Regions from separate parts of the Exiguobacterium sp. R-17 genome, predicted to be linked through region 2. Evidence: riboswitches for the same ligand, from Rfam matches in the RefSeq annotation. Region 2 holds a riboswitch; the other holds the start of a gene.
The links. A riboswitch is a leader RNA that binds a small molecule or an ion and turns the genes downstream of it on or off. The one in region 2 is predicted to bind FMN.

Region 1: linked by a shared signal. The riboswitch ahead of ribD (bifunctional diaminohydroxyphosphoribosylaminopyrimidine deaminase/5-amino-6-(5-phosphoribosylamino)uracil reductase RibD) and the one ahead of ACN9MT_RS12165 (ECF transporter S component) in region 2 are both predicted to bind FMN.

Annotation. Positions count from the first base shown of each region.
Region 1 covers NZ_CP184372.1:2,688,963-2,692,369, reverse strand. Annotated here, with positions in the region: gene ACN9MT_RS14065 (M20 family metallopeptidase) at 1-888, shown strand, start outside; FMN riboswitch at 1,072-1,216, shown strand; gene ribD (bifunctional diaminohydroxyphosphoribosylaminopyrimidine deaminase/5-amino-6-(5-phosphoribosylamino)uracil reductase RibD) at 1,375-2,415, shown strand; gene ribE (riboflavin synthase) at 2,400-3,026, shown strand; gene ribA (GTP cyclohydrolase II) at 3,026-3,407, shown strand, end outside.
Region 2 covers NZ_CP184372.1:2,301,822-2,305,228, forward strand. Annotated here, with positions in the region: gene ACN9MT_RS12150 (GNAT family N-acetyltransferase) at 1-194, opposite strand, end outside; gene ACN9MT_RS12155 (NAD-dependent epimerase/dehydratase family protein) at 191-1,057, opposite strand; gene ACN9MT_RS12160 (HesB/IscA family protein) at 1,176-1,526, opposite strand; FMN riboswitch at 1,638-1,780, shown strand; gene ACN9MT_RS12165 (ECF transporter S component) at 1,935-2,501, shown strand; gene ACN9MT_RS12170 (YuzB family protein) at 2,578-2,811, opposite strand; gene ACN9MT_RS12175 (NAD(P)/FAD-dependent oxidoreductase) at 2,904-3,407, shown strand, end outside.

The DNA.
Region 1 (3,407 bases), 390 kb from region 2:
ACGAGTGTCGCAGCGGCGATTGCGCTCAGCAAAGTGCTTGATGAAGTCGGTGGGAGTGTCGTCGTGCTTGGAACGCCAGCCGAAGAAGGTGGGCCGAACGGAAGTGCGAAAGGCAGTTTCGTCAAACACCAGTTGCTTGAAGGAATCGATGCGGCCTTGATGGTCCACCCGTCCGGACAAACGCGGATCACGGGGTCCTCGCTTGCGGTTGATCCGCTCGATTTTGCCTTTACGGGTCGTCCCGCGCACGCAGCGGCGACACCGGAAGAAGGTATCAACGCTCTCGACGCTGTCATTCAGCTCTTCAATGGGATCAACGCCTTACGTCAGCAGTTACCGGACGATGTCCGGATCCACGGGATCATCACGAATGGTGGCGATGCGCCGAACATCATTCCGGAATACGCAAAAGCACGTTTCTTCATTCGGGCGACGACACGGGAACGGCTGAATGCCGTCACGGAGAAAGTCAAAGCGGTCGCGCAAGGTGCGGCACTTGCGACCGGGGCGACGCTTGACGTCATCGCTTTCCAAAATGAAGTCGACAATCTCGTCTTCAACCGGACGTTTGATCGTCTCTTCCAAGAAGAAGCAGAGGCGCTTGGGCAAATCGTGCACCTCGACGAACGACCGGGTCTTGGATCGACGGACGCGGGTAACATCAGTCAAGTCATCCCGACAATCCATCCGTATATCAAGATTGGTCCGGACGATCTCGTCGCGCATACAGAAGCATTCAAAGAAGCCGCCCGTTCAGAAGCGGGGGATGAAGCGTTGATCGCAGGCGCTAAAATCCTCGCACGGACAGCACTTCGCGTCCTCGCTGATGAACGGACACGCGGAGCGATTGCCCAAGAATTCCACGACCGGAAGAACGGTTATTTGTAACCGGAACACAATGACTGGACGCACTGATATCAGGTGCTCCAGTCATTTTTAGTATCCAATAGATCACGAATTGGGGAGGGGTAACAGAAGTGGAACGAAATCATAAAAGAGCCAATACCGAAACATTTGCGCTTTGTTTTCTTGAAAAAGATATGCTAGGCTAAAGTTGTATAACTCAATAATCCAGTTCTTCGGGGTAGGGTGAAAATCCCAACCGGCGGTGATGCGATCGATCGATCGACGAGCCCGCGACCCGCGATGTACGCATCATGGCTGACTTGGTGAGATTCCAGGGCCGACGGTAAAGTCCGGATGGGAGAAGAACGAAACGACGCGATTCAAGCTGTTTTCTGAAAAAATGTTTTCAGAAGATGGTCTCTTTCTGCATGCGAAAAAGCAGAAGGCGAACCGTGTATTTCGTGAACCCTTCTATACAGACGCCCCTTTTTCAAGGAGCGTCTTTTTTATTTGAAAGGAGTGAACGCGATGTCACAGATGATGAGTTATGCCATGCAATTAGCACATATGTTAAACGGACAAACAAGTCCGAATCCAAGTGTCGGCTGTGTCATCGTCAAACAAGGACGCATCATCGGATTTGGTGCGCACCGGTTTGCCGGTGGTCCGCACGCGGAAGTCGAAGCCTTGCGAATGGCAGGAGAGGCCGCCCGTGGTGCTGATCTCTACGTGACGCTTGAGCCATGCAACCATCATGGTAAGACACCACCATGTACGGAAGCGATTCTACAAGCCGGGATCAAACGGGTTTTCGTCGCAACGGAAGACAAACATACGATTGTCGCTGGTTCAGGGATCAAACGGCTTCAAGACGAGGGAATCGAAGTCGAAGTCGGCTTGTTACGGCATGAAGCGGAAGTCCTCTACGAGACATTTTGGAAAACGATCGAACGGAAACGTCCGACCGTGACCGTCAAAATCGCTCAGACGATGAACGGGATCGCGGCAACGGGGGAACAGCGCTGGATCACGTCAGAAGAAGCACGCGCGAATGGTCGCGCCCTGCGGGGGTGCCATGATGCGATCCTCGTCGGAAGTGAAACGGTGCTCGTCGATGATCCAGCACTGACTTTACGCGCAGTGTCAGGCATCGAGCCGATTCGAGTAATCGTCGATCGCCGTGGTCGGGTGCCAGAGACCGCGCAAGTCTTTTGCGATGGAAAAAATCCAACGTACTGGCTGACGAGTGTTCCTCGGATAAGTCATGATCAAGTGACGGTGCTCGTCGGTGAATATGAGACGCCGGAAGCGATTCTTAAACGCTTATACGAACAAGACATCCGCAGCGTTTTAATTGAAGGTGGACCGACGATTCAAGCCGCATTCTTTGAAGCAGATCTCGTCGATCGGATTGAAGTCTACCAAGCCCCGTCGATTTTTGAAGGGACTGCCTGGAACGGACGACATGATATCGAAGAACGTTTTCAAATCGATCAGATTGAAATGGTCGGACCGGATCTCCATCTGACGTACATCCGAAAGGAGGAGACGATATGTTCACCGGATTGATTGAAGAAGTCGGGACCCTAAAACGAAAGATTCCGCGACCGAATGGATTAGCACTTGAAATTGAAGCGCACCGGGTGCTCGAAGGAACGAAGATTGGTGACAGTATCGCCGTCGACGGGATTTGTTTGACGGTCACGTCAATGAGCCCAACCGGTTTTACGGCGGATGCTGTCCATGACACGATTCGTTCGACAGCACTCGGCACGTACCGGGTCGGAAACCCGTTGCAACTCGAACGGGCGATGCCGGCAGACGGTCGGTTCGGTGGACATTTCGTCAGTGGGCACATCGACGGGACGGCACGACTAATCAGTCGGCGACCGGACGGAGAAGCGATGGTGTATACGTTTGATGTCGGATCGTGGCAAAAGTATTGCATTCCAAAAGGATCAATCGCGATCAACGGCACGAGCCTGACCTTGCAACGCGTCACGCCGGAAACGATCTCGATTTCATTGATTCCGCATTCCCGTCAAGTGACGACGTTTGATCGATTGGCAAGCGGCGCAGTCGTCAATATCGAGTGTGACATGATGGCGAAACATCTCTATCATTTCACGCAACATGAGAAACAGACGGACTGGGCAGCATTCTTAGGAGGCGACATGTGATGAACGGATTCGACTTGATTGAAGACGCGATAGAAGATTTGAAGAACGGACGACCGATCATCGTCTGTGATGACGAGGATCGTGAGAATGAGGGCGATCTCGTCATGCTCGCAGAACACGCGACGCCAGAAAACATCAACTTCATGATTACGTATGGAAAAGGACTCGTCTGTGTTCCGGTTAGTCCATATGTGGCAGAGCGATTACATCTCTCGCCGATGACGGACAATAATACGGACCCGCACGGTACGGCATTCACGCTCAGCATTGATCATGAAGAAGCGAAGACCGGCATCAGTGCCGAAGAGCGTTCGCTGACGATCCAGCGGATGCTGACGGATGGACCGGAGCGCTTCAAACGACCGGGTCACATCTTCCCGT
Region 2 (3,407 bases):
TACGTCGAATGCGTGACAAGCCCTTCTCTGACTGTCGTTTCCATTTCTTTAAGCTCCGCGAAATAGGTAGCGAGCGGTTCATACGTATCCCCGACCGCTTCCGGTACGATCGTTTCGCCTGACTCTCGCCAGTCTTCTAAAAAGGCGCGGTACTCCGTTTCCCACGCAAGAGTTGGTTTCATCAACTGCATCATTGGTGATTGCGCACCTCCTCTTCAATCAAACGATCGAGCCAGTCATCGATATGTTGGAACAGATAGCCCGCTTCTTTCGCAGCTGTCGTATCCATATAGAAATCGCGTTCTGGCGCAAGTGGCGATTCATCCTCTCCTTTTGCGACGATTTGGCTCGTCGTTCCCGCAATACGGTCGATTTTATCCATCAGGTCTTGAATCGATAGGACGCCGTCACTCGCAGCGTTGATCGGTCCTGTCAATTCCGAACGACCACACCATTCAAGAAAGGCAGCGGCTTCGTAACTTGAGATGTAGCCCATCTTCGCATAGTTGTTTTCAGCGATAATCGGACGACCGTCAAGCGCGCGTTTGATATGGAAGACAAGTCGTTCCGTATAATCGTCTGGTCCGAGGACAACAGGAAAACGAACGGCAACGACAGGGAAGGTCGCCCGTTGGAAGAAATAACTCTCCGCTTGGCGCTTTCCTTCGCCATACCCATGTTCCTTCTCAAGATCATATTTCCCGGGAAACGGATTGTAGGCGCGTTCCGAAATATTCGCACCACCGTCTTCATAAACAGACATCGTCGACGTCAACACATAGCGTCCGACTTTTCCTTCAAATGCGTCGATCGCGAGCTTTGCTTGATACGGCGTGAAGCAAATGTTGTCATAGATGACATCCCAGTGCTGTTGGCTTAAATCCTTCATCGTACTACTTGACGTTCGGTCTCCTTTGAAAAATGTCAAGCCCTTCGCGACGGGTGGAGTATGCTCACCGCGTGTGACGATCGTCACATCATCCCCCGAATCGGCTAAACGAATTGCTAAGCGTCGTCCGAAATAGCGTGTTCCCCCGAAGATCAATACTTTTCTCATCCTGAAGCCCTCCCTGTTCGTAGTAGTATTCACTCTCTGTAATATTTCGAGTACACTCAACAAGTCTCCTGTATGAGAGCAACAAAAAAATCGTGGACGATGTCCACGATTGGATTCATTAACAGCCACCTGGTGTCCCGGCATTCGTTGCTGTCCGGAATGATGTTCCGCAACCACACGTTGCGATGGCATTCGGATTCGTGATCGTGAATCCGCCACCAAGCATTGACTGTTTATAATCGATTTCCAGTCCTTTGACGACCGGATAATCCTTTTCGTCCACGATGACGGTCACGCCGTGCTGTTCAAAAACGAGATCCGTTTCTTTTTGTTGATCGAATCCCATTCCGTACGACAGACCACTACATCCACCACCTTGGACGAGCATCCGAAGATTTCGTTCATCTGCTGGTGCCTGCGCCATCATGTCCTGGACTTGTAGCGCTGCTGCCTCCGTTAAATGGATCATGTCATCACCTTCCTTTTCTTTAGTATACGCAACTTCTGAGCGAATCGAAACCTAGTTGCTTGAAACTATCTTGAATTCGTTGTATAAATGGTATGTACAATAAAATAATCGTTCCATCTTCAGGGCAGGGTGAAATTCCCGACCGGCGGTAAACAACTCTTTTTAAGTTGAAGCCCGCGAGCGAATAGGGCGCTATTTGCTGATTCTGTGTAATTCAGGAGCCGACAGTACAGTCTGGATGGGAGAAGATGGCGGCATGAGTTTGAATTTGATCGATTTTGCAATAATCGATTAGGTTTATTTAATGCGGACTTCTCCCCTGTTGATCTCATCAATAGGGGTTTCTTTATGGTCGCAGTCATGCCAATACTTCATCGAGAGGAACGAGCAAAAGGAGACAATACTCGTATGAAACGCACACAAAAAATGGTCACTCTGTCAATGTTAGGTTCAATCTCATTTGTTCTTATGCTTATCAATTTTCCACTACCGTTCTTACCAAACTATCTGAAGATCGACTTCAGTGATGTTCCTGCTCTTGTCGCAGCGATCATGTTCTCACCGGTCGCAGGTGTCATCGTCGAAGCATTGAAGAACGTGTTATACTACATCTTCCGCGGAAGTGGTGTTCCGGTCGGAGAATTCGCGAACTTCGCTGCAGGCGTCGCATTCGTACTACCTGTCAGCTGGTTCTACCACAAAAAGAAATCAACACAAGGTCTCGCAACTGGTCTCGTCGCTGGTACGATCACGATGGCACTCGGTCTTGCGATCCTCAACTATATCTTGATCCTTCCAGCGTATGCATGGTTCCTCGGTATGGATTACATGGCGGATCCAGCTGTCAAATGGACAGCGATCACTGCCGGTATCTTACCGTTTAACGTCATCAAGGCTTTGTTCATCTCGGCACTCTTCATTCCATTGTTCTTGAAACTACGCCCATGGATGATGCGCCGCCAACAATCTGCCTGATCCGAAAAGCTGCGCCCGCTGACGGACACGAATCCCCTCGTTCAGACGAACGAGGGGATTTTTTGGCTGTCCATGCTCACAGCTCATTCTCTTCGATTTTCAGGTAAATCTTTTCAAGCAACTCTTCCGGCGTTTCACCTACGACGGTCTCACCATCTACGAGACAAAAATGGTCAAGCGAACAAATCCCGCAATAACCGAGGCAACCGTATTCGACGACGTCAACATTCGGGTCACGTTCAAGTTGCTCCATGACGACCTGTGTACCAGCCGCTAAGTTACTAATACAAAATTCAATAATCGGATTCACTTTTTTTCCTCCTTCAAGCAGGAAACGACCTGCCTCATGTCGTATTATACAAGGTCAGACTGATTTAGGGGAACTAAGGGGGATTTTACGTTATGAAGCAATTGATCGTACTCGGCGGAGGTTATGGTGGAATGCGGATTTGTGAGCGATTCAAGGACGAGGAAGTTGCCGTCACGCTCGTCGACCGTCTACCGTACCACGCACTCAAAACGGAATACTACGCACTCGCAGCAGGTACATTATCAGATCGGGATGTCCGGATTGAATTTCCGGAGGGGAAACATCTTACCTATAAATATGGACATGTCATCAAAATCTCACCAGAGACGAATACAGTCCATCTGCAGGACGGATCAGAATTATTCTATGATGACTTAATCATCGCCCTCGGTTGCGAGGATAAATACCACAACATTCCGGGTGCTCAAGAATTTACATACAGCATCCAGACACTAGAAGAATCACGGAAGACACAACAAGCGATTTATGGTCTGTCACCGGAATCCGTTGTCTCGATCGTCGGTGCTGGTCTATCTGGTGTCGAACTCGCCAGTGAACTGCATGAGAGCCGGAAGGATTTGACGATTCGTCTATTC